3 regions of the Burkholderia sp. BCC1977 genome follow, and region 3 is predicted to be linked to each of the others. Evidence: predicted binding sites of a transcription regulator. Region 3 holds the regulator's gene; each other region holds the start of a gene.
The links. The regulator HrcA, encoded in region 3, represses chaperone genes, less so after heat shock. The targets are predictions, from matches to a motif close to TTAGCACTCNNNNNNNNNGAGTGCTAA.

Region 1: the regulator HrcA is predicted to act here: its motif matches at 2,549-2,575, upstream of U5771_RS12810 (co-chaperone GroES).
Region 2: the regulator HrcA is predicted to act here: its motif matches at 1,823-1,849, upstream of rpoH (RNA polymerase sigma factor RpoH).

What each region holds. Positions count from the first base shown of each region.
Region 1 is NZ_CAJPGQ010000012.1:55,327-63,185, reverse strand. Features, by position in the region: gene U5771_RS12820 (hypothetical protein) at 1-39, opposite strand, end outside; gene groL (chaperonin GroEL) at 573-2,213, opposite strand; gene U5771_RS12810 (co-chaperone GroES) at 2,226-2,516, opposite strand; gene U5771_RS12805 (hypothetical protein) at 2,710-4,422, opposite strand; gene U5771_RS12800 (arylsulfatase) at 4,706-6,655, shown strand; gene U5771_RS12795 (formylglycine-generating enzyme family protein) at 6,666-7,727, shown strand; gene U5771_RS12790 (MetQ/NlpA family lipoprotein) at 7,724-7,859, shown strand, end outside.
Region 2 is NZ_CAJPGQ010000005.1:180,183-188,041, reverse strand. Features, by position in the region: gene leuA (2-isopropylmalate synthase) at 1-408, shown strand, start outside; gene U5771_RS06940 (nuclear transport factor 2 family protein) at 552-935, opposite strand; gene U5771_RS06935 (acyloxyacyl hydrolase) at 981-1,550, opposite strand; gene rpoH (RNA polymerase sigma factor RpoH) at 1,913-2,848, shown strand; gene cydP (cytochrome oxidase putative small subunit CydP) at 3,177-3,449, shown strand; gene U5771_RS06920 (cytochrome ubiquinol oxidase subunit I) at 3,439-5,019, shown strand; gene cydB (cytochrome d ubiquinol oxidase subunit II) at 5,051-6,187, shown strand; gene cydX (cytochrome bd-I oxidase subunit CydX) at 6,242-6,364, shown strand; gene nagE (N-acetylglucosamine-specific PTS transporter subunit IIBC) at 6,579-7,859, opposite strand, start outside.
Region 3 is NZ_CAJPGQ010000015.1:73,462-81,320, forward strand. Features, by position in the region: gene grpE (nucleotide exchange factor GrpE) at 1-258, opposite strand, end outside; gene U5771_RS15045 (hypothetical protein) at 610-771, shown strand; gene U5771_RS15050 (RNA-binding S4 domain-containing protein) at 743-1,150, opposite strand; gene hemH (ferrochelatase) at 1,229-2,293, opposite strand; gene hrcA (heat-inducible transcriptional repressor HrcA) at 2,429-3,451, opposite strand; gene U5771_RS15065 (NAD kinase) at 3,582-4,484, shown strand; gene recN (DNA repair protein RecN) at 4,504-6,153, shown strand; gene glnE (bifunctional [glutamate--ammonia ligase]-adenylyl-L-tyrosine phosphorylase/[glutamate--ammonia-ligase] adenylyltransferase) at 6,301-7,859, opposite strand, start outside.

The sequences.
Region 1 (7,859 bases), on a different contig from region 3:
CGTGCCGATCACGTGTTTCCAGAACGTCAAGCCAAGCATGATTGCTCCAGGGCAAGGGCGGAAGGGGCCGGGCGGTGCGGCATGCGCGTCGACAGAACGCCGCGCGAGCGTGCGGCGGATCGATCGAAACGATGGGAGGTGAGTGTGCGGGGGAATTGCAGCGCACACCGTTCGCTTGATGACGGAACGGCGGCTCGGGGAAGACGGACGCAGGCGTTCGGCCAGTCAGGCGGAGATACGACTCGGAGGGCGAGGACTTCGGATGATCATGGCGCGGTCGTTAGGTCGGATTGCGAAGCTATTCTAGTGAACGCCGCCGAGGCCGCAAGTAAAAAGATCGTAAATTCGTGAGGACGGCCACGCGATATGCGAGACGCGATGCCGTTGGCGGACGGCCACGCCGGGTTCGTCGATATCGATCGACGGGGCGGCTCGTCGGGACGATCCGCACTCGCACAGCGGTTCGCGATTGCGGATCCTCGACGAATAAAAAAGCGCGCGGCGACCGATGTCGCCGCGCGCTTCCGGAGGTGTCGCGCCGCACCGGCAGGCCGGCACGGCAAACCGCGTCGTCAGAAATCGAACCCCGGCCCGCCCGCACCCGGACCGCCCGGCGCCGCGGCCGGCACCGCATCCTTCGGCGCTTCGAACACGGTCGCGTCGGTGGTCAGCAGCAGCCCCGCGACCGATGCCGCGTTCTGCAGCGCGGTGCGCGTGACCTTGGTCGGATCGAGCACGCCGGATTCGACGAGGTCGCCGTATTCGCCGGTCTGCGCGTTGTAGCCGAAGTTGCCCGCGCCTTCCGCGACCTTCGCGACGACCACGCTCGCTTCCTCGCCCGCATTCGCGACGATCTGGCGCAGCGGTTCCTCGAGCGCGCGCAGCACGATCTTGATGCCCGCGTCCTGGTCGGCGTTCGCGCCCTTGAGTACGCGGATCGCCTGCCGCACGCGGATCAGCGCGACGCCGCCGCCCGGCACGATGCCTTCCTCGACGGCCGCGCGCGTCGCGTGCAGCGCGTCGTCGACGCGGTCCTTCTTCTCCTTCACTTCGATCTCGGTCGCGCCGCCGACCTTGATCACCGCGACGCCGCCCGCGAGCTTGGCCACGCGTTCCTGCAGCTTTTCGCGATCGTAGTCGGAGGTCGCTTCGTCGATCTGCACGCGAATCTGCTTCACGCGTGCCTCGATGTTCTTCGCGTCGCCCGCGCCGTCGATCACGGTAGTGTTTTCCTTGCCGACCTCGATGCGCTTCGCCTGGCCGAGCTCGGCGAGCGTCGCTTTCTCGAGCGTGAGGCCGGTTTCCTCGGCGACGACTTGCCCGCCGGTCAGGATCGCGATGTCCTCGAGCAGCGCCTTGCGGCGATCGCCGAAGCCCGGCGCCTTGACCGCGACCGTCTTCAGGATGCCGCGGATATTGTTCACGACCAGCGTCGCGAGCGCTTCGCCCTCGACGTCTTCCGCGATGATCAGGAGCGGCCGGCCCGACTTCGCGACTTGCTCGAGCACCGGCAGCAGGTCGCGGATGTTCGCGATCTTCTTGTCGTGCAGCAGGATGTACGGGTTCTCGATCTCGGCGATCTGCTTGTCGGGGTTGTTGATGAAATACGGCGACAGGTAGCCGCGATCGAACTGCAGCCCTTCGACGACATCGAGCTCGTCGGCGAGCGACTTGCCGTCCTCGACGGTGATCACGCCTTCCTTGCCGACGCGGTCGATCGCCTCGGCGATGCGCTGGCCGATCGATTCCTCGCCGTTCGCGGAGATCGTCGCGACCTGCGCGATTTCCTTGCTGGTGGTGGTGGGCTTGCTGATCTTCTTCAGTTCGTCGACGGCCGATGCGACGGCCTTGTCGATCCCGCGCTTCAGGTCGAGCGGATTGAGCCCGGCCGCGACGTATTTCTGGCCTTCACGCACGATCGCCTGCGCGAGCACGGTGGCCGTCGTCGTGCCGTCGCCGGCGGCGTCGCTGGTGCGCGACGCGACTTCCTTCACGAGCTGCGCGCCGATGTTCTGCAGCTTGTCCGCGAGTTCGATTTCCTTCGCGACCGACACGCCGTCCTTCGTGACGACGGGCGCGCCGAAGCTGCGTTCGAGCACGACGTTGCGGCCTTTCGGCCCGAGCGTGACCTTCACCGCGTTCGCGAGAATGTTCACGCCTTCGGTCAGTTTCGCACGTGCGACGTCGCTGAAAATGATGTCCTTCGCTGCCATGATTGCACTCCGTTATTGATTGACGACCGCGACGATGTCTTCCTCGCGCAGCACGAGGAATTCGTTGCCGCCCACCTTGACGGCCTGGCCCGCGTACTTGCCGAACAGCACGCGTTCGCCGACCTGCAGGTCGGGCACGATGCGCTGGCCGTCCGCATCCTTGCGGCCGGGGCCGACGGCGATCACTTCGCCCTGGTCGGGCTTTTCCGCGGCGCTGTCGGGGATCACGATGCCCGAGGCGGTGGTGGTTTCCTGGTCGAGTCGCTTCACGATGACCCGGTCGTGCAAGGGGCGTAGGCTCATCTGTCCGTCCTGTTCTGTTGCGTCGAAATTGGTTGGCACTCTTCATCGGAGAGTGCTGACGAGTATAGGAACGCGCGGCGGCGCGATCCAATAACGGATTCGGAAAAGCATTTGCGTGGATGCGCTTAGGGCGAGCGGCGTGCCCGGCTTCCGCGACGACGCGTGACGAAAAGGCGAGGAAAAGGGGCGTCGTTCAGATGCCGAGCCCTTTCACGCGAATCGTCTTGTCGTCGATCGCATATTCGTTAGTGGCGCGGTCGGACATCCAGTCGCCGTTGCGCATCGGCTGATATGCGGGATGCTCGGCAAGCAAGCGCCGGATCACGGCCATCGGGCGGTCGAGCCGCAGCGGCGTCGGCAGCCGGATCAACTGGTGGCCGCCGCGGGTCGAGCCGACCTGGCACTCGGCGTCCTTGAGCAGGTTCCGGAACGTCGCCCAGTCGTACAGGGAGATGCCGTCGTCGGTGCTCTGGAAGTCGAATTGCGCGATGTTGTGCAGCAGCACGAAGCTTGAATTTTCCGGCGTGGCGTCGTCGATGTGCCGCGCGGCCAGCGTTTTGGCAAGCAATCCGGATTCAAGCAGGCGCTTGGCCTCCCGCAGCTGGTGAAGGCCTTTGCCGAAATCCTTTTGTACGGTCGAGACGGCCGCTTCGAAAAACGCCTTCTCGCCAAGCAGCGCATGCTTGATCTGGATGAAGTAGTAATGTCGCTGCCGGGCGTCATGGATGATGAATTCGACATCCGCTTCATTCGGCGCTTCGTCCAGGACCATGTCCCGGGTGAAGCCCTCGTAGGTCCGAAAGTGCGGCCGATAGTCCTGTCCGTCGTCGATGCGCTGCCTGATGTAGGTCTTTTCGAAGAAAATGCCGCCGGCATGCTGCCGCAGCAGATCGCGTTCGCCGAACTCTGCCTCGAGCACTCGATAGTAGGTGCGCAGGCCTTTCGACACGGCATCGATGCGGATGCCGAGCACGTCGCCATGGCAGGTTACGAACCGGTCGGTCGCGAGCGCCAGTGCCTGGCGCCGCAGGAGGCTCGCCACCGCGTCGAGTTTGAGTCCGTGTCGTGAAAGATTCGATCGGGTCACCCTGAGCGATTGGCCTCTGACGGCGGTCACGGCGATTACCGCGACGAGCGCGATCGCGTCGCGCAGGTGCCGGATGCTGTTCAGCGTGCGCCCCTGTTCGGTCAGCCGCTGCCACGAGATCGACAGGTCACGGTCGAGGATGCGTTCGATCAGCGGGTCGAGATCCGCGGCCGTGACGGCACCCGCATCCGCGAGTATCTTGACGAATGCCAGCGTGCTCATATGGCTGTTCCGGTCGAGCGTGCGCGCGAACCAGGTGGCCCGCAGCGCGTCGTGCGCGGCGTCGTTGAATACGGAAATATCGAAACGGTCCGCGTGATAGCTGACTTTTGCGATGCCGCTCAAACATAGCGCGAGCGCTTCGTTCAGCATCAGCACGCGAAGCGCGGCGGCGACCAGCGGGTCGCGCAAGGCGTTTTCCGTGCCCGATTGTTTCAGATCGCATAGATCGGACAAGCGTTCGAGCTGACATTGAAGCGTGACGTGCCCGAAATATTGCGCCGCACTGATATTGAAAGCAGGCGGCGGCGCGGCGCCGTCGAATTCGATCCGGCACAGGGCGGTCAAGTCGGCATCGGGCTGAATGACGGGCGACAGTGCGCTTTCGAGCCGCGGCTTGATCGCGGTCAATGCGTGTTGCATCGGCAGGCGCGCGCGATCGTAGAAATTTCCGAGCGCAATAAGACTCTTGTAGTCGTCGCGGTGCATCAACTGCTGACGCAGCGGCCCGTGGATACTGTTCCCGGCGGAAAAATCGAATGGCTTTTTCAGGAGGCTGTGTATCGGCGCAAGCAATCTGGAATCTGTTCGAAAGAACATGTCTTTATCGGCCCGTTGGTCAATTCGGCGATCGATCTGCGTTATATGCGTAGCGAAATAGCAAGTGACTTATTGTGTGTTGAAGGCGGGGGGGAAGCAATCCTGATTTCGCATGCTCGATTGACGTTGTCGAAAACGGCGGGCGATATCAGATGTCGACAACCCGCCGTATGATCGCGCGTGTCACATATTCCCCCGCCCCGTTAGCATGTGACGAATCCGACTTTGGGCGCCGCGCGGGCGACGCTAAGATCGCCGCTCCGTAGATTGAGCGTTCGACAAAATGAAAAAGTCCGCCGCGCCGTTGCATGCCTTTCGTTTTCGTGTCGTCTGCGCCGCGATCGCCGGTGCGCTGTCGCTCGCGTCGTGCGGCGGCGTCGACAGCGATCCGCCGCCGCAGGCGAATGCGACGCCCGCGGCCAAGCGCCCGAACATCCTGTACATCATGGCCGACGATCTCGGCTATTCCGACATCCATGCGTTCGGCGGCGAGATCGACACGCCGAACCTCGACGCGCTCGTCGCGTCGGGTCGCATCCTGTCGAACCACCACACCGGCACCGTGTGCGCGATCACGCGCGCGATGCTGATTTCCGGCACCGATCACCATCTCGTCGGCGAAGGCACGATGGGCGTGCCGACCGACGAGCGGCGCGGGATGCCCGGCTACGAGGGCTACCTGAACGATCGCGCGCTGTCGTTCGCACAACTGCTGAAGGATGCCGGCTATCACACCTACATCGCGGGCAAGTGGCACATCGGCTCGGGGATCGTCGGCAGTGCGACGGGCAGCGGACAGACGCCTGACCAGTGGGGCTTCGAGCGCAGCTACGTGCTGCTCGGCGGCGCGGCGACGAACCATTTCGCACACGAGCCGGCCGGCTCGTCGAACTACACGGAAGACGGCAGCTACGTGCAGCCTGGCCAGCCCGGGCAGCCGGGCGGCGCGGGCGGCAATCCGGCCGTGTTCTACTCGACGAATTTCTATACGCAGAAGCTGATTTCGTACATCGATGCGAACAAGCAGGACGGCAAGCCGTTCTTCGCATACGCGGCGTACACGTCGCCGCACTGGCCGCTGCAGGTGCCGGACCCGTGGCTGCACAAATACGCGGGCGTGTACGACGCCGGCTACGACGCGATCCGCAACGCGCGGATCGCGCGGCAGAAGGCGCTCGGCCTGATTCCCGCCGACTTCAGGCCGTTCGACGGCCTGCCCGAAACGACGGCGGCGTCGCCCGCGACGGCGAACAACGGCACCGCGAACGCGAAGTACCTCAGCGCCGTGCATTCGGCCGCCGACGGCTACAGCGACTACGGCACCGGCAAGGTCGACAAGCTGTGGGCGAGCCTGAGCCCGGCCGAGCGCCGTGCGCAGGCGCGCTACATGGAGATCTATGCGGGGATGGTCGAGAACCTCGACTACAACATCGGCCTCTTGATCCAGCACCTGAAGGACATCGGCGAATACGACAACACGTTCATCATGTTCCAGTCGGACAACGGCGCGGAAGGCTGGCCGATCGACTCGGGCGCGGACCCGACGGCGACCGACACCGCGAACGGGCAGGAGCCGATCTATTCGGCGCTCGGCACCGACAACGGCAAGCAGAACGCGCAGCGGCTGCAGTACGGACTGCGCTGGGCCGAAGTGAGCGCGACGCCGTTCCGGCTCACCAAGGGCTACTCGGCCGAAGGCGGCGTGTCGACGCCGACGATCGTGCACCTGCCGGGGCAGGCGCAGCAGTTGCCGACGTTGCGCGCATTCACGCACGTGACCGACAACACGGCGACCTTCCTCGCGGTCGCGGGCGTCACGCCGCCGTCGCAGCCTGCGCCGCCGCTCGTGAACACGCTGACGGGCGTCGACCAGAACAAGGGCAAGGTCGTCTACAACAATCGCTACGTCTATCCGGTGACGGGCCAGTCGCTGCTGCCGGTGCTCACCGGCTCGGCCACGGGCGAAGTGCATACCACGCCGTTCGGCGACGAAGCGTATGGCCGCGCATACCTGCGCAGCGCCGACGGCCGCTGGAAGGCATTGTGGACCGAGCCGCCGCTCGGGCCGCTCGACGGCCACTGGCAGCTGTACGACCTCACGGCGGACCGCGGCGAGACGACCGACGTGTCCGCGCAGAACCCGTCGGTGATCGGCACGCTGGTCGACCAGTGGAAGACCTACATGAGCAACGTCGGCGGCGTCGAGCCGCTGCGTCCGCGCGGCTACTACTGAGGACGGCACGATGCGGTTCCGCTTCCCGACGCTCGGCGCGGCGCTCGCGGCCACGCTGTTTGCCGCCGCGTTTGCCGTCGCGTTTACCGCCGGCCATGCGAGCCCGTCGACGTCGCCCGCCGGCGCCTTCGACGACGCGAATCGCGGCCGCCCGCTCGCGCCGCTCGGCTCGGAGCGGCAGTGCGAGCGCTACTCGGGCCTGCCCGCGAAGTGGCGCGACGACCCGCAGGCCGGGATGGTGCACCTGAGCGGCGGCGCGTTCGTGTTCGGCAGCACGCGCGGCTATGCGGACGAGCGTCCGGTCGGCGACGGCAAGACGCGCGTCGGCGGTTTCTGGATCGACCAGACCGACGTGACGATCGCGCAGTTCGCCGCGTTCGTGCAGGCGACCGGCTACGTGACCGAGGCCGAGCAGCAGGGCGGCGCGGCGGTGTTTCATGTGCCGACGCGCGACGAGCTGAATGCGCGCGATCTGGCATGGTGGACGTGGGTGAAGGGCGCATCGTGGCGACAGCCGCGCGGCCCCGGCAGCAGTGTCGACGGGCTCGGCAACCTGCCCGTCACGCTCGTCACGCAGCGCGACGCGCTCGCGTATGCGCACTGGCTCGGCCGCGATCTGCCGACCGAAGCCGAATGGGAATACGCGGGCAAGGCCGGTCGCGACGACGCGTCGCTCGATGCGGCGCCGCGCGATGCACAAGGCAAGCCGGCCGCGAACTACTGGCAGGGCGCGTTCCCGGTGCTCGATACGGCCGAGGACGGCCATGGGGGTCTGGCGCCGGTCGGCTGCTATGCGGCGAACGGCTTCCACCTGTACGACATGATCGGCAACGCATGGGAATGGACGAAGGACGCGTACACGGGCCCGCATCAATCGCACACGAACGGCGACACGGCGGCCGTCGCACCGCCGACGCGCCGGCACGACACGCCGATGGTGATCAAGGGCGGTTCGTTCCTGTGCTCGCGCGATTACTGCGTGCGCTATCGCGCGTCGTCGCGCGAACAGCAGGAAGCCGATCTCGGTGCATCGCATATCGGGTTTCGCACGATCCTGAGGGATGCGTCATGAAGCCGGTGAAGCAGTTCGTTGCCGCATCGTTGATCGTTGCGTGCGGCCTTGCCCATCCGGGTTGGGCTGCTGCGGCCGACTCCGCGGCGCCGGCAATACGCGTCGGCGTGACGCGCGGCGTGCATGCGGAGA
Region 2 (7,859 bases), on a different contig from region 3:
GCCGACGCGTCCGGCGAGGAAGTGACCGGCGACGCGATCTGCGCGCTGTTCGCCCGCGAATTCTTCGAGACCGACGGCCCGGCCGAACGCCACGGCGAAGGGGCACGCTGGCAAAACCGCGACATCGCGGGCGCACCGCCGGCCGACGCGACGCCCGAAGACGCCGTGCAACGCGTGGCCGCGGCCTTCGCGACGGCGGCCGGCGCAGCGATCGACGTCGCCTCGTGCGAACACGCGCGCACGACGGACGGCCGGATCGCGGTATCGGTCGGCTGCCGGGTCGGCGATGCGCCGCTGCGGCATGGCGTCGGGGTGCACGACGATGCGGCAAGCGCCGCGCTCGATGCGGTCGTCAGCGCGATCAACCGCTCGGCCTGGCATTGCGCCGACCACCGCGCGGCGGCCTGACCGCCAGGTTTCGCTTCAGGGTTCGAACGTCAGCGAGCGGTGCGTGACCGCCCGTGCGCCGCGCGATCCGCGTCGCACGGGCCAACAAAAAGCGGCCCGGAAGGCCGCTTCGGTCGGGACACGAAAACGAGCGCCACGCGCGCTCATGTCTCGGTCGCGCATCGCGTCGCCTGCCATGCCAGCAGGCGCCACTGCCCCTGCTCATGGGTATGGACGGCGGTATAGGCGATCGGAAACACCAGCCCGCCGTTGTTCGTTTCCATCTCGATCAGCGCGCGCCCGGTGACGACACAGGTTGCGTCACCGACGGGCAGCAGGTCCTGCGACTGGATTTCGATCTGACGATAGCGGCGGCGGCCGGCGACGATGGCGTCGATGAACTGCTGCTTGGTTTCGCGTTTGCCGTTGGTGTGCACGAAGAACACCTTGTCCGACAATTGCGCATCGAGCGCCTCGCCGTCTCCGTCGACCATCGCCCGGAACCGATCGCGCTCGAGTGCGCGAATCGCATCGACCACCTTCGCCATCGCCTGACTCCTCGGCAACGCGCCCGCCGTGCGCGGGCGTGCGGATCAGAAGTTGTACTGCACGTAGAACTGGTGGAAATTTATACCAGGATTCGGCTCTTTGATACCCGCGTTAGACACATGTTCGAAACGGTAGCCGACCTGATACTGTTGCCGTTGGCCGAACTGCACGCCGACGCCTGCGGTCGGCGCGAACTGGAATGCCGTCGACAGCGAGAAATTGTTCGAGATGGTCGGGTGCGTCAGAAGCCGGACGCCGCCGCCGGCTTCGATGAACGGGCGAACCTCTCCCGCGCTCTTGATGAAGCGGAACATCGGCGTCACCCCGAATTCGCCGATGCTGCTGTGGACGTTGCCGCCCGTGTGCCAGTAGCCCACGTGCCCTTCGACGACGAACGCGAAGTGCCAGCCGCCGATTTCCCACCAGTTCCAGCCCGGATCCCACACGACGCCGAGATCGCCCTTGTCGATCCCGTGGCGATCGGAAAACCCGCCGCCCGCCTGGATCCCCCATCGATCCGCCAACGCGGCACCCGATCCGCCCAGCAACGACGCCGCCAGAAATGCCTGCAGCGCAAGCCGGCTACGCGGCCGGCGATTCTTCTTATTGTTCATCTGACACTCCAACTTTGTGGGTTGAATGGAGCCTTGCCGCAGCGGCCGGGCCCGAGCGAACTGAATGGTATGGTAAAGGACTTTTCGGATCGGCATCACGAAGCGAAATTGTTTGCTTCCAAAACGACAAAAATCGAAATCGTCTACTGATTACCATCAGAAACAAGGGCTTACGGAACTTCCTCCAGCCAGCCCGGTCGCAAATTAGACTATCGGCTCGACAAGTTCGATAGAATATCGGGAACTTGGATGCCCACGCATCCTCTAAGGAATTAGCACTCGGATTACGGGAGTGCTAAGATGGGCCCCGGAATCTCATCCGAGACTAGGGGTTTGTCCCTGATTCCAAAGGAGTTTTTTTAGTGAGCCACGCCCTGACCCTTCCGAACACCCTGAGCCCGACGCCGGCCAAGGCCGAATCGGCAGGCTCGCTGGCGCTCGCAACTCAATCGATGTTGCCGGGCCAGCTTGGCAACATCGACGCGTATATCCAGGCCGTCAACCGGATCCCGCTGCTGACCGCCGAAGAGGAACGCCAGTACGCGACCGAATTCCGCGAAGACAACAACCTCGACTCGGCACGCCGGCTCGTGCTGTCGCATCTGCGGCTCGTCGTGTCGATCGCGCGCAACTATCTCGGCTACGGCCTGCCGCACGGCGACCTGATCCAGGAAGGCAACATCGGCCTGATGAAGGCGGTAAAGCGTTTCGACCCGGCGCAAAACGTGCGTCTGGTGTCGTACGCGATCCACTGGATCAAGGCCGAGATCCACGAGTACATCCTGCGCAACTGGCGGATGGTGAAGGTCGCGACGACGAAGGCGCAGCGCAAGCTGTTCTTCAACCTGCGCAGCCACAAGAAGAGCATGCAGGCGATGACGCCCGAGGAAATCGACGGCCTCGCGCAGGAGCTCAACGTCAAGCGCGAAGACGTGACCGAGATGGAAACGCGTCTGTCGGGCGGCGACATCGCACTCGAAGGGCAAGTGGAAGATGGCGAGGAGTCGTACGCGCCGATCGCGTACCTGGCCGATTCGCACAACGAGCCGACCGCCGTGCTCGCCGCACGTCAGCGCGACATGCTGCAGACGGACGGCATCGCGCAGGCGCTCGAGGCGCTCGACGCACGCAGCCGCCGGATCATCGAGGCGCGCTGGCTGAACGTCGACGACGACGGCTCGGGCGGCTCGACGCTGCACGATCTCGCGGCCGAGTTCGGTGTATCGGCGGAACGCATCCGCCAGATCGAAGCGAGCGCCATGAAGAAGATGCGCACGGCACTCGCCGAATACGCATAACGCCGCGATCTAGAGCATTTCACCCAAAACCGCTGCCTGACCGGCAGCGGTTTTTTTTCGTCTGTCGTTTCGCCTCTCTCTTCGCTTATTAATCGACCTTATTGATCGGGTATCGGGCGGATTCCGGCCCCTTCCGCATAACCTTGACCTGCATCAAGTTTCGACACGCACTTAGCGACGGTCTGCCGCAGCGCAGCACTCGGCATCGGAAAGCCGGCATTTTAAAATTGGCATGTCGGCTTAAAAGGATTAAAACAGCTTAACTGCCGTCATAAATCCGACGTAAAGTCACCCCAAAACCGATGTAAATCGATTCAGGATAATCGCCTTGATCTCGATCAATAAAGAGCCTGCGCCGCCTCCCCCGCAGGCCGCAGGCACCTGGCGTGCACGCATCGTCGCGTGGGCGCGCGGGCCGACCCTCATGCGCGACATCACGCTGGTGCTGATCGTCAAGCTGATCCTCCTGATGTCGCTCAAATACGCATTCTTCAATCATCCGCAGGCCGAGCACATGTCGCTGCCGCCTGCCGTCGTCGCCGAGAAGCTGCTCTCGGTGCCGGCGCCTGCATCTACCGAGGGAGACCACCATGATAAGTAGCGAAGTCGTCGATCTGTCACGTCTGCAGTTCGGCATCACGGCGCTTTACCACTTCCTGTTCGTGCCGCTGACGCTCGGCCTGTCCTGGCTGCTCGTCATCATGGAAGCCGTCTACGTGATGACCGGCAAACAGGTCTACAAGGACATGACCCAGTTCTGGGGCAAGTTGTTCGGGATCAACTTCGCGATGGGCGTGACGACCGGGATCACGCTCGAATTCCAGTTCGGCACGAACTGGTCGTACTACTCGCACTACGTCGGCGACATCTTCGGCGTGCCGCTCGCGGTCGAAGGCCTGATGGCGTTCTTCCTCGAATCGACGTTCGTCGGCCTGTTCTTCTTCGGCTGGAACCGCCTGTCGAAGGTCAAGCACCTGATGGTCACGTTCCTCGTCGCGCTGGGCTCGAACCTGTCCGCGCTGTGGATCCTGGTCGCGAACGGCTGGATGAACAATCCGGTCGGCGCCGAGTTCAACTACCAGACGATGCGCATGGAGATGACGAGCCTGTTCGACGTGCTGTTCAACCCGGTCGCGCAGGTGAAATTCGTCCACACCGTGTCGGCCGGCTACGTGTCGGCGGCGATGTTCGTGCTCGGCGTGTCGTCGTGGTATCTGCTGAAGAAACGCGACGTCGACTTCGCGCTGCGCTCGTTCGCGGTCGCGGCCGGCTTCGGCCTCGCGGCGACGCTCTGCGTGATCGTGCTCGGCGACGAATCGGGCTATACGACCGGCGAAGTGCAGAAGATGAAGCTCGCCGCGATCGAGTCCGAATGGGAAACGCAGCCGGCGCCCGCATCGTTCACGCTGATCGGCATCCCGAACCAGGAAGCGCAGCGCACCGACTACGCGATCAAGATCCCGTACGCGCTCGGCCTGATCGCGACGCGCTCGATCGACGAACCGGTGATCGGCCTGCGCGAGCTCGCGAAGCACAGCGAGGAGCACATCCAGAGCGGGATGGTCGCGTATGGCGCGCTGCAGAAGATCAAGCAGGGCGACACGAGCGAGGCGACCCGCGCATTGTTCGACCAGCACAAGCAGTATCTCGGCTACGGGCTGATGCTCAAGCAGTTCACGCCGAACGTGACGGACGCGACGCCGGAGCAGATCAAGGCCGCCGCGAAGAAGACAATCCCGCCGGTCGCGCCCGTGTTCTTCTCGTTCCGGATCATGGTGGCCCTGGGCTTCCTGTTCGTCGCGACGTTCGTTGCCGCGTTCTGGTTCTGCGCGCGCCGCGAACTGCTGCAGGACAACCGCCGCTGGTTCCTCCGCTACGCGGTGTGGGCGATCCCGCTGCCGTGGATCGCGATCGAATTCGGCTGGATCGTCGCCGAGCTCGGCCGCCAGCCGTGGACGATCGCGGGCGTGCTGCCGACGCACCTGTCCGCGTCGAGCCTGCAGCCGAGCGACCTGTACCTGAGTCTCGCCGGCTTCATCCTGTTCTACACCGCGCTGTTCGTCATCGAGATCAAGCTGATGTTCAAGTACGCGCGCCTCGGGCCGTCGTCGCTGCATACCGGCCGCTATCACCACGAACTCGCCGCAGCCGGCGAGCGTGCCGCGGTTTGAGCACGCCCCCGCAACGGAACAAGGAATCGCTATGGACTATGCAACTCTCAAGCTGATCTGGTGGCTGCTCGTCGGCGTGCTGCTGATCGGCTTCGCCGTCACCGACGGCTTCGACATGGGCGCGACCGCGCTGCTGCCGTTCCTCGGCAAGACCGACGACGAGCGCCGCATCATCGTCAACACGGTCGGCGCGACGTGGGAAGGCAACCAGGTGTGGCTGATCACGGCCGGCGGCGCGATGTTCGCCGCGTGGCCGCTCGTCTACGCCGCGTCGTTCTCCGGTTTCTACTTCGCGATGCTGCTCGTGCTGTTCGCGCTGTTCTTCCGGCCGGTCGGCTTCGACTATCGCAGCAAGCGGCCCGACCCGCGCTGGCGCGCGGGCTGGGACTGGGGCCTGTTCGTCGGCGGCTTCGTGCCGGCGCTGGTGTTCGGCGTCGCGTTCGGCAACCTGCTGCAGGGCGTGCCGTTCAAGTTCGACAGCGACCTGCGCGTGACCTACTACGGCGGCTTCTGGGCGCTGCTGAACCCGTTCGCGCTGCTCTGCGGGCTCGTCAGCCTCACGATGCTGGTCGCGCACGGCGCCGCGTTCATCAAGATGAAGACCGACGGCGTGATCGCACGCCGCGCGTCGATCGCGCTGCGCGTGTCGGCGCTCCTCGCGGTCGTGCTGTTCGTGCTGGCCGGCGTGCTGATCGCGTCGACCATCGGCGGCTTCCACATCACGCACGCCGCCCCGACCGACACGGTCGCGAACCCGCTGCTCAAGGACGTCGCCGCCGGCTCGGGCCTGTGGCTCGCGAACTACGGCGAGTATCCGTGGATGATCGCGGCGCCGGTCGTCGGGATCGCGGGCGGCCTGCTCGCGCTGCTGCTCGCCGGCTCGAAGCAGGAAAAGACGGCGTTCTTCTGCACCGGCCTGATGATCGCCGGCGTGATCCTGACCGCGGGCTTCTCGATGTTCCCGTTCATCATGCCGTCGTCGCTCGACCCGCGCAGCAGCCTGACCGTGTGGGATTCGACGTCGAGCCACATGACGCTGCAGGTGATGCTGTTCGCGGTGATCGTGTTCCTGCCGATCGTCCTGCTCTACACGAGCTGGGTGTATCGCGTGATGCGCGGCAAGGTCACGCATCAGTCGCTCGAAGAGAACAAGCACTCGATGTATTGAACCCGGCCGGGGCGCGCACGCGCCCTCGCCCACCGTTTCGCAAGGAGTCGGATCATGTGGTATTTCAGCTGGATTCTCGGTATCGGCGTCGCGCTGTCGTTCGGCATCGTCAACGCGATGTGGCTCGAAGCGCGGCAGAAGCCGCAGGAAGCGCCGGCACGCGCACGCCGCGACTGACGCCGCGCGGGCGGTGGATCGCACCGCCCGTGCCGTCCGGAACGAACCTCGCGTCGCGCGAGGTTTTTTTTCGTCCCGGCGATACGGCAACCCGTTGCCGTCCGCCGCGCCAACGAAAAACGGCTTGCGACGCATCGCAAGCCGTTTTCGTTTTACCGCCCGGCGGCCCGAACCCGCTACGCGGACCGGACCTGCCTCATCGCATCATGCCGGATCAGGCCGGTTGCGGGGCCGCCCCGCCGCCCGTCGACGTCAGGCGCGCGCCGAGCTGTTCCGCATAGCGTGCCGCCGCGTTGCCGCAGACGATGTGGAACGTGTCCGGCGACACCCATGCGACATCGAGCGCGCCGAGTCGAACGCGATCGACCGCCGATGCGTCACGCACGACGACACGCAGGCGCGTGGTCGCGATCGCGTCGAGCGCTGCCACGTTGGTCGCGCCGCCGAACACCGCGAGCCAGCGCAGCGGATCGGGATCCAGCGGACCGGCCGCCGCGCCCGTGACCGGCTGCGCGGCTGCAGCCGTGGCCGTCACTGTCGCCGCGCCACCGGCCGCACCGCTGCCGATCGCCGAACGCATCTCGTCGGCGATGATGTCGGCCTCGGGCCCGATGATCACCTGCACGCTGTTGCCGCCGCGCTTGAGCACGCCGCGCGCGCCGATCGACTTCAGTTCCGGTTCCGACACCTTCTCCGGATCGACGACGCTCAGGCGCAGGCGCGTCGTGCAGGCGTCGACGACCGTCAGGTTGCCCGCGCCGCCGAGCGCGGCGATGTAGCGCTGCGCTCGCGGTGCTGCCGCGGCAGCACCGGCCGCCGGTGCGACGAAGCCGCCCGATGCGTACGACTCGGTCGCCGCATCGGCCGAGGCCGGCTCGCGGCCCGGCGTCGCCATGTTGAACTTGCGGATGAAGAAGCGGAACAGTCCGTAGTACGCGACACCGTACGCGATGCCGAGCGGCACCGCGATCCAGCCCTTCGTCGACAGCCCGTAGTTCAGCACGTAGTCGATCGCACCGGCCGAGAACGTGAAGCCGAGCTTCACGCCGAGGATCTGGCAGATCGCGAGCGACAGCCCGGTGAGCACTGCGTGGATCACGTACAGCACCGGCGCGAGGAACATGAAGCTGAATTCGATCGGCTCGGTCACGCCGGTCAGGAACGACGTGAGCGCCATCGAGAACAGCAGGCCGCCGACCATCGCGCGGCGCTCCTTCGGCGCTTCGTGCAGCATCGCGAGACACGCGGCCGGCAGGCCGAACATCATGATCGGGAAGAAGCCGGCCATGAAGGTGCCCGCGGTCGGATCGCCCGCGAAGAAGCGATGCAGGTCGCCGTGCACGAGCTCGCCGCCGGCCGGCGGCGTGAAGTTGCCGAACACGAACCACGCGAGCGAGTTGATGATGTGATGCAGGCCCGTGACGAGCAGCAGGCGGTTCAGGAAGCCGAACACGAACGCACCGATCGCGCCCGCCGTCGTCAGCCACTGGCCGGC
Region 3 (7,859 bases):
GGGCAGCAGGTGCTCCGCGAAGCTCTCGATCGCAAACTTGTGCGCCTTCGAGACGTCGTCCTGCGCGCGGCGGCGGACGTTCTCGGTCTCGGCCTTCGCCCGGAGGAAGCTCTCCTGCAGCTCGGCGACCTTGGCTTGAGCCTCCGCGAGCGCCGCGTCGGCTGCTTCGGCGGCAGGAGCAGCGCCTTGCGCCGCCTGCTTCTCGCTGCCGATGTCTTCGGCCGATTGGGTAGCCGGGTTCTCTTGCGTGTTTTCCATGTCGCTGAAAGTCGATTAGAGGTTGAAGCCAAATCGGCAACCGCCGGACCGTATGCCGGCGGTACCGCACATTGTTGGTGCAAATAAGGGCGAAAACTGCAATTTCAAGAGGGTTATTCGCCGGCATTCGCCAATGCCGCGAAACAACCGCGTCGCGCGCCGCCCGATTGCGCGCATTTGTCGCCAGATCGGACGAAACGGCCGGTAACAACGCTTACCAGGCAAGTACTAGCTGGGCACAGGGGGCTGAACTACACTCCACTCAAGCGTCGAAAAAGCGTGTTTACCCTAGCTTACCGCCGCCTGACATCCACCTGGCGCTGCATTCACCGTCCCATCGAGGCGAGTACCGTGAAACTGACCTTTGCCATATCGGTGGTCGCGCTGGTACTGATCGCCGGCACCACCACCATCTGTTTGTCCGGAGCCGTCACCGACCGCACGACCGAATACGGAAGCGCGCGGGCGACGTTCGACCAGATGTTCAGCTCCCACCAGAAAATCTGTCGATGATGCGCCGGTCGCGCTTGGTCGGCCGGCCGTGCAGTTCCGCCGCCGGCTCGCGATAGGTGCGGCGCCGTTCCAGTTCGGCGAGCCGCGCGGCGCGCCCCGCTTCCGTTTCCTCGTAAAGCGTCTGCGCGATGCTCGCGGGCCCACGCACGTCGCAAATACCCAGCACGGCAATGTGCCAGACGACACCGTCGATCGCAATCTCGACCTCGTCGCCGACGCGCACGTCCTTGGCCGGCTTGACCGCCGCGCCGCCGATCTTCACGTGGCCCTTGTCGACCGCGTCGGACGCGAGCGAGCGCGTCTTGAAGAAGCGCGCGGCCCACAGCCATTTGTCGATGCGCAGCTTCGCGCCGGGTTCCGTCGAAATCCTGTAGTTCATGCCAGCCTCCGCCGGGCCGCCCCACCGCGGCCGGCCGCACCGTCACGGCGCAGCGAACGCAGGGGTCGCGTCTTCATTTCAGTTCACCGTTTCGGGCTGCGGGGCCTTCACCGGCCAGCCCTGCAGATTCTCGGCGACGATCTCGCCCACCGCCCCGATCCACGCGGGCGCGCCGTTCAGGCACGGAATCCGGTGGAACGCCTGGCCGCCGCCCGCGATGAACTCGTCGCGTACCTCCATCCCGATCTCCTCGATCGTCTCCAGGCAATCGGCCGTAAAACCGGGACAGAACACGTCGGCCCGCCGCACGCCTGCCTCGCCGAGCTCGCGCAGCGTCGGCGCCGTGTACGGCTGCAGCCACTCGGCCTTGCCGAAGCGTGACTGGAACGTCACGCGGCATTCGAGCGTCGACAGCCCGAGCGCGGCCATCAGCAGCGCGCCCGTCTGCCGACACTGGTCGTGATAGGGGTCGCCCAGGTCGAGCGTGCGTTTCGGCACGCCGTGAAAACTCAGCACGAGCTTGTCGCCGGCCGCGAAGTCGGGCCGGCCGTGCTGCGCCCAGTACTGGCGCACCTGCTCGGCGAGCGCGTGGATGTAGGCCGGATGGTCGGCGTACTGCCGCACCGTGCGCACTTCCGGCTGGTTGCGCATCCGCGCGAGCGCGGCGAACGCGGCATCGAATGCCGTCGCGGTGGTGGACGCCGAGTATTGCGGATACATCGGCATCAGCAGCACGCGCTCGACGCCCGCGCGCTTGAACTGCCCAAGCGCCTGCGCGATGCCCGGGCTGCCGTAGCGCATCGCGTAGTCGACCGTCACCTGATAGCCGTTCGATGCGAGCAGGTGGCGCACGCCGTCGGCCTGGCGCTCGGTATGCACGCGCAGCGGCGAGCCTTCGGGCATCCAGACGGCCGCGTATTTCTTCGCGGACGCGCGGCCGCGCAGCGGCAGGATCAGTGTGCGCAGCAGCACCTGCCAGACGACCTGCGGGATTTCGACGACGCGGGGGTCCGACAGGAATTCGGCCAGATAGCGCCGCACCGCGCGCGGCGTCGGGGCGTCGGGCGTGCCGAGATTGATCAGCAGCACGCCGATGCGATGGGCAGCCGCGACGCTCGAAGGCGGCTCAAGATCGAAACGCATGGGCAGGAACGTGCTCGGGGCACGCAGTCGGACGGCCCTCAATTATAGCGGGCCGCCTCGCTCGGGTCGGCCGGCCGTTCGGCCGACTGGCGACGCGCGCGCCGCCGCGGCACGATGGCGGAACGGTGGCGCCGGTTACTGCTGGCTCAGCGTGAGCGACAGCAGGCGCGCGGTGATGTCGACGATCGGGATCACGCGGTTGTAGGCCATGCGGGTCGGGCCGATCACGCCGAGCGTGCCGACGATCTGGCCGTTCACCTCGTAGGGCGCGGTGACGACGCTCATTTCCTCGATCGGCACGAGCGTCGATTCGCCGCCGATGAAGATCTGCACGCCCTGGGCGTGGCTCGACACGTCGAGCAATTGCAGGAGGCCCGTCTTTTGGTCGAACACGTCGAACAGCTTGCGCAGCCGCGCCATGTCGGACGACAGATCCGCCACCTCGAGCAGGTTGCGCTCGCCGGAAATGAGCACGGTGTCCTCGGTGTCGGGCACCTCGGTGCTGGCCGTCACGGCCGCATGCATCAGCGTGGTCATGTCGCCGCGCAGCTGGTCGATCTCGTCACGCAGGCGGCGGCGCACCTCGTCGAACGACAGCCCGGCGAAATGCGCGTTGATGTAGTTGGATGCCTCGGTGAGCTGCGACGGCGAATAGTCGCGCGGCGTCGCGAGCATCCGGTTCTGCACGTCGCCTTCGGGCGTGACGATGATCAGCAGGATGCGCTTGTCCGACAGCCGCATGAACTCGATCTGCTTGAACACGTGGCTGCGGCGCGGCGTCAGCACGACGCCCGCGAACTGCGACAGGTTCGACAGCACGCTCGCCGCGGCCGCCACGACCCGCTGCTGCGGTTCGCCGGCCTGCAGCGTGTTCTGCACCTGGCGCGCGACGGCCTCGGCGTCGATCGGCGCCTCGACCGTCAGCATCGTGTCGACGAACAGGCGATAGCCGCGCGGCGTCGGCACGCGGCCGGCCGACGTGTGCGGGCTCGACACGAGGCCGAGCTCCTCCAGGTCGGACATCACGTTGCGGATCGTTGCCGGGCTCAGCTCGAGCCCGGAGTAACGGGACAACGTGCGCGAGCCGACCGGCTGACCGTCGGCGATGTACCGTTCGATCAGGGTTTTCAGGAGGGTTCGTGCGCGAGGATCTAGCATGGTGGAAAATTTTAGCGCAACCGCGCGACCGCGGCGAGTGGCCGCGGCCACTGTCGCGCAGGCCGACCGATCCGGCCCCGTCTGCGCACAGCCGGTTCTTTTCGTCAACGAGCTATGGTGTAATGCCGGCATGAAAACCGGTAATCAGTTCAACACCGTCGCGCTCGTCGGCCGAAGCAACACGCCCGGCATCGCCGAGCCGCTCGCCACGCTGGCTGGCTGCATCGCGAAGCTCGGCTTCGAGGTCGTGTTCGAAGCCGAAACCGCGCGCGAAATCGGCATCTCCGGCTATCCGGCGCTCACCCCGGCGGAAATCGGGGCGCGCGCGGACGTGGCGGTCGTGCTCGGCGGCGACGGCACGATGCTCGGCATCGGCCGGCAGCTCGCGCCGTACAAGACGCCGCTGATCGGGATCAACCACGGGCGGCTCGGCTTCATCACGGACATCGCGGCGGCCGACATGCAGGCGCGCGTCCCGGTGATCCTGTCGGGCAAGTTCGAGCGCGAGGAGCGCTCGCTGCTCGAGGCCCGGATCGTGCGCGACGGCGAACCGATCTACCACGCGCTTGCCTTCAACGACGTCGTCGTGAACCGCAGCGGCTTTTCCGGGATGGTCGAGCTGCGCGCGTCGGTTGACGGCCGGTTCATGTACAACCAGCGTTCGGACGGCCTGATCGTCGCCACGCCGACCGGCTCGACCGCGTACGCGCTGTCGTCGGCCGGCCCGATCCTGCATCCGCAGCTCCAGGGCATCGTGCTCGTGCCGATCGCGCCGCATGCGCTGTCGAACCGGCCGATCGTGCTGCCCGACGATTCGAAGATCGCGATCCAGATCGTCGGCGGCCGCGACGTCAACGTGAACTTCGACATGCAGTCGTTCACCGCGCTCGAACTGAACGACACGATCGAGGTGCGCCGCTCGAAGCACACGGTGCCGTTCCTGCACCCGGTCGGCTACAGCTACTACGCGACGCTGCGCAAGAAGCTGCACTGGAACGAACACGCATCGAACGAAGACGACAAGGCGTCCTGACGCACCAACGCCCGACACCATGCTCCGCCACCTCTCGATTCGCGACTTCGTCATCGTCGCCGCGCTCGATCTCGAATTCGACAGCGGCTTTACCGTCTTTTCCGGCGAAACCGGCGCCGGCAAATCGATCCTGATCGACGCGCTGGCCCTCGCGCTCGGCGAACGCGCCGACGCAAGCGTCGTGCGCGCCGGCTGCGGCCGCGCCGACATCACCGCCGAATTCACCCCGCACGACCGCGTCGCGCGCTGGCTCGACGAACACGCGTTCGACGCCGAGGACACCGTGATGCTGCGCCGCGTGATCGACGCGAATGGCCGCTCGCGCGCGTTCATCAACGGCACCAGCGCGACGCTCGCGCAGCTGCGCGAGCTCGGCGAGATGCTGGTCGACATCCACGGCCAGCACGCGCACCAGTTGCTGATGCGGCCCGACGCGCAGCGCGAGCTGTTCGACACGCATGCGGGGCTCGTCGCCGATGCCGCGACCGTCGCACGCGCGTGGCGCGTCTGGCGCGACGCGACGCAGGCGATCGACGCCGCGAAGGCGCACGAGCGCGAGCTGCAGCTCGAACGCGAGAAGCTCGCATGGCAGCTCGCCGAGCTCGACAAACTCGCGCCGCAACCGGGCGAATGGGACGAAGTCGGCGGCGAGCACAAGCGCCTGTCGCATTCGGCGAACCTGATCGCCGGTGTGCAGGGCGCCCTCAACGCGCTGTCCGAGGCCGACGACGCGATGCTCCCGCAGCTCGGCGCGATCGTGTCGAAACTGCGCAGCCTGGCCGACTACGACACAGGGCTCGGCGATGCGCTCGCCTCGCTCGAACCCGCCGAGATCCAGCTGCAGGAAGCCGTCTATTCGCTGTCGCACTACGCGCAGCGCCTCGATCTCGACCCGGCCCGGCTCGCGCAGGTCGAAACGCGCCTCGACGCGCTGCACTCGACCGCCCGCAAGTTCCGGCTGCCGCCCGACACGCTGCACGAGGAACATGCGGCACGCCGCGCGCAGCTCGCCGCGCTCGACGCGGCCGTGGATCTCGGTGCGCTCGAAGCCGCGCAGGCGAAGGCATGGGAAGCCTATCTCGCCGACGCGAAACACCTGTCGAAGGCCCGCGCGCAGGCCGCGAAGGCGCTCGGTACGGCCGTCACGGCCGGCATGCAGGAACTGTCGATGGCGGGCGGCAGCTTCGACGTCACGCTCGTGCCGCTCGCCGACGGCGGCCCGCACGGGCTCGAGCAGGTCGAATTCCGGGTCGCCGGGCACCCCGGCGTGCCGCTGCGGCCGCTCGCGAAAGTCGCGTCGGGCGGAGAACTCGCGCGAATCAGCCTGGCGCTCGCGGTGATCGCGAGCGCCGCCAGCCCGACGCCGACGCTGATTTTCGACGAAGTCGACACGGGGATCGGCGGCGGCGTCGCCGAGGTGGTCGGCCGCCTGCTGCACCAGCTCGGGCGCGATCGCCAGGTGCTGTGCGTGACGCACCTGCCGCAGGTCGCCGCGCGCGGCGACCATCACTTCCAGGTCGCGAAGGGCGCCGACGACCGCGGCGGCACCGTCTCGTCGGTCGTCTCGCTCGACAAGGCGAGCCGGGTCGAGGAAGTCGCGCGGATGCTCGGCGGGCTCGAGATCACCGCGACGACGCGCAAGCACGCGAAGGAAATGCTGGCAGCCTGACGCGGGCATCCGTTGGCCGAATGCAACAAGACCGGCGCATGCGCCGGTCTTGTTGTGACGGACAACCACGGCCGCGCCCTCGCGCCCACCCCGCCCTGCCCCGATGAGTCGAACGTTCGATTCGAACGCCCGACTCAAACGCCAGACTCAAACGTCCGTTTCGACCGCGCCGAACACGCGTGTCCACAGCGCCGCCACGGCCGCCCGCTCGTCGGCCACCAGCGCCGGATCGACCCGCGCCTTCTCCATCCCGTCGAGCCGCAGCTTGTGCTGCAGTTTCCGGTACTTGCGGTACGCGGCGCCGACGCGCTCGGCCTCGTCCTCGCCCATCAGCCCGAACCGCGCGACCTCGCGCAGCAGCGCGATGTTGCCGGTGTTGCGGATCAGCTCGGCGTCGCTCGACGCATGCAGCAGCACCCAGTACTGGACGATGAACTCGATGTCGACCATCCCGCCGCGATCGTGCTTCAGGTCGAACAGCTCGGTCTGGTTCGGGTGGCCGGCGAACACCTTGCCGCGCATGTCGACGATTTCCTTCGCGAGCACCGCCCCGTCGCGCGGCGTCGTCAGCACCTGCTGGCGGATCGCCTCGAAATCCGTGCCGATCTGCGTGTCGCCCGCGCTGTAGCGGGCACGCGTCAGCGCCTGGTGTTCCCACACCCACGCGGTGTTCGCCGCGTCGCCCTCGCGCAGCTGGTAGCGGCGGAACGCGTCGAGATCGGTCACGAGCAGCCCGGCCTCGCCGTTCGGCCGCAGCCGCAGGTCAATGTCGAACAGCGCGCCCGCGCCGGTCGCGGTCGTGAGCCACGTGATCAATCGTCGCGTGAACGTCGTGTAGACGTCCGCCGAGCGCTCGTCGGGGTCGTCGTACAGGAAGATCAGGTCGAGATCCGATGCGTAGCCGAGCTCCTTGCCGCCCAGCTTGCCGTACGCGATCACCGCGAACTTCGGCACGTCGCGATGGCGCTTCGCGAGCTGCGACCAGACCACCTCGATCGTCACGTCGAGCACCGCGTCGGCGAGCTCGGACAGACGATCGCTCACGTGCTCGACCGACAGCTGACCCGCCAGGTCGATCAGCAGGATGCGGAACACCTCCGCGTGCTGCGCATGCCGCAGCAGGTCCATCTGCTGCTCGGGGCCGTCGGCGGCCGCGAGGCGGGCCCGCAATGCGTCCTTGAACGCGGGCCAGTCGAACGGGCTCGCGATCGCTTCGTCGTCGAGCAGTTCGTCGAGCAGCTGAGGATGGCGGATCAGGTAGCCGCCGCCCCAGCGCGTCGCGCCGAGCACCGACAGCACGCGGTCGAGCGCGGCCGGATACTCGGTCAGGAGCGCGAGATAGACGCCGCGCCGGCTGACCGTCTCGAGCAGGTCGAACAGCCGCACGATGGTGTCGTCGCGGCGCGCGGCGTCGATCCGCGGCGCGGCCTCGAGCGCACGCTGCGCGACGCTGTCGAAGCGCTGCCGGCTCTTTTCCGGCAGGCCCGCGTAGCGCGACGACTGCCAGATCGCGCGCAGCCGCGCGAGCACGGCCGCCGGATCGGTGAAGCCCAGGCCGTCGAGGCGCGCAAGCAGCGCGTCGTCCTCGCCGTCGTCGGCGAGCGCCCCGCTCCAGATCCATGTGGCGGCCGTGTCGTCGCGCGCCGCGCAGGGGCCGCCGCTCACCTTGTCGGCAAAGATCTGGTCGAACTGCGCCTCGACGAACG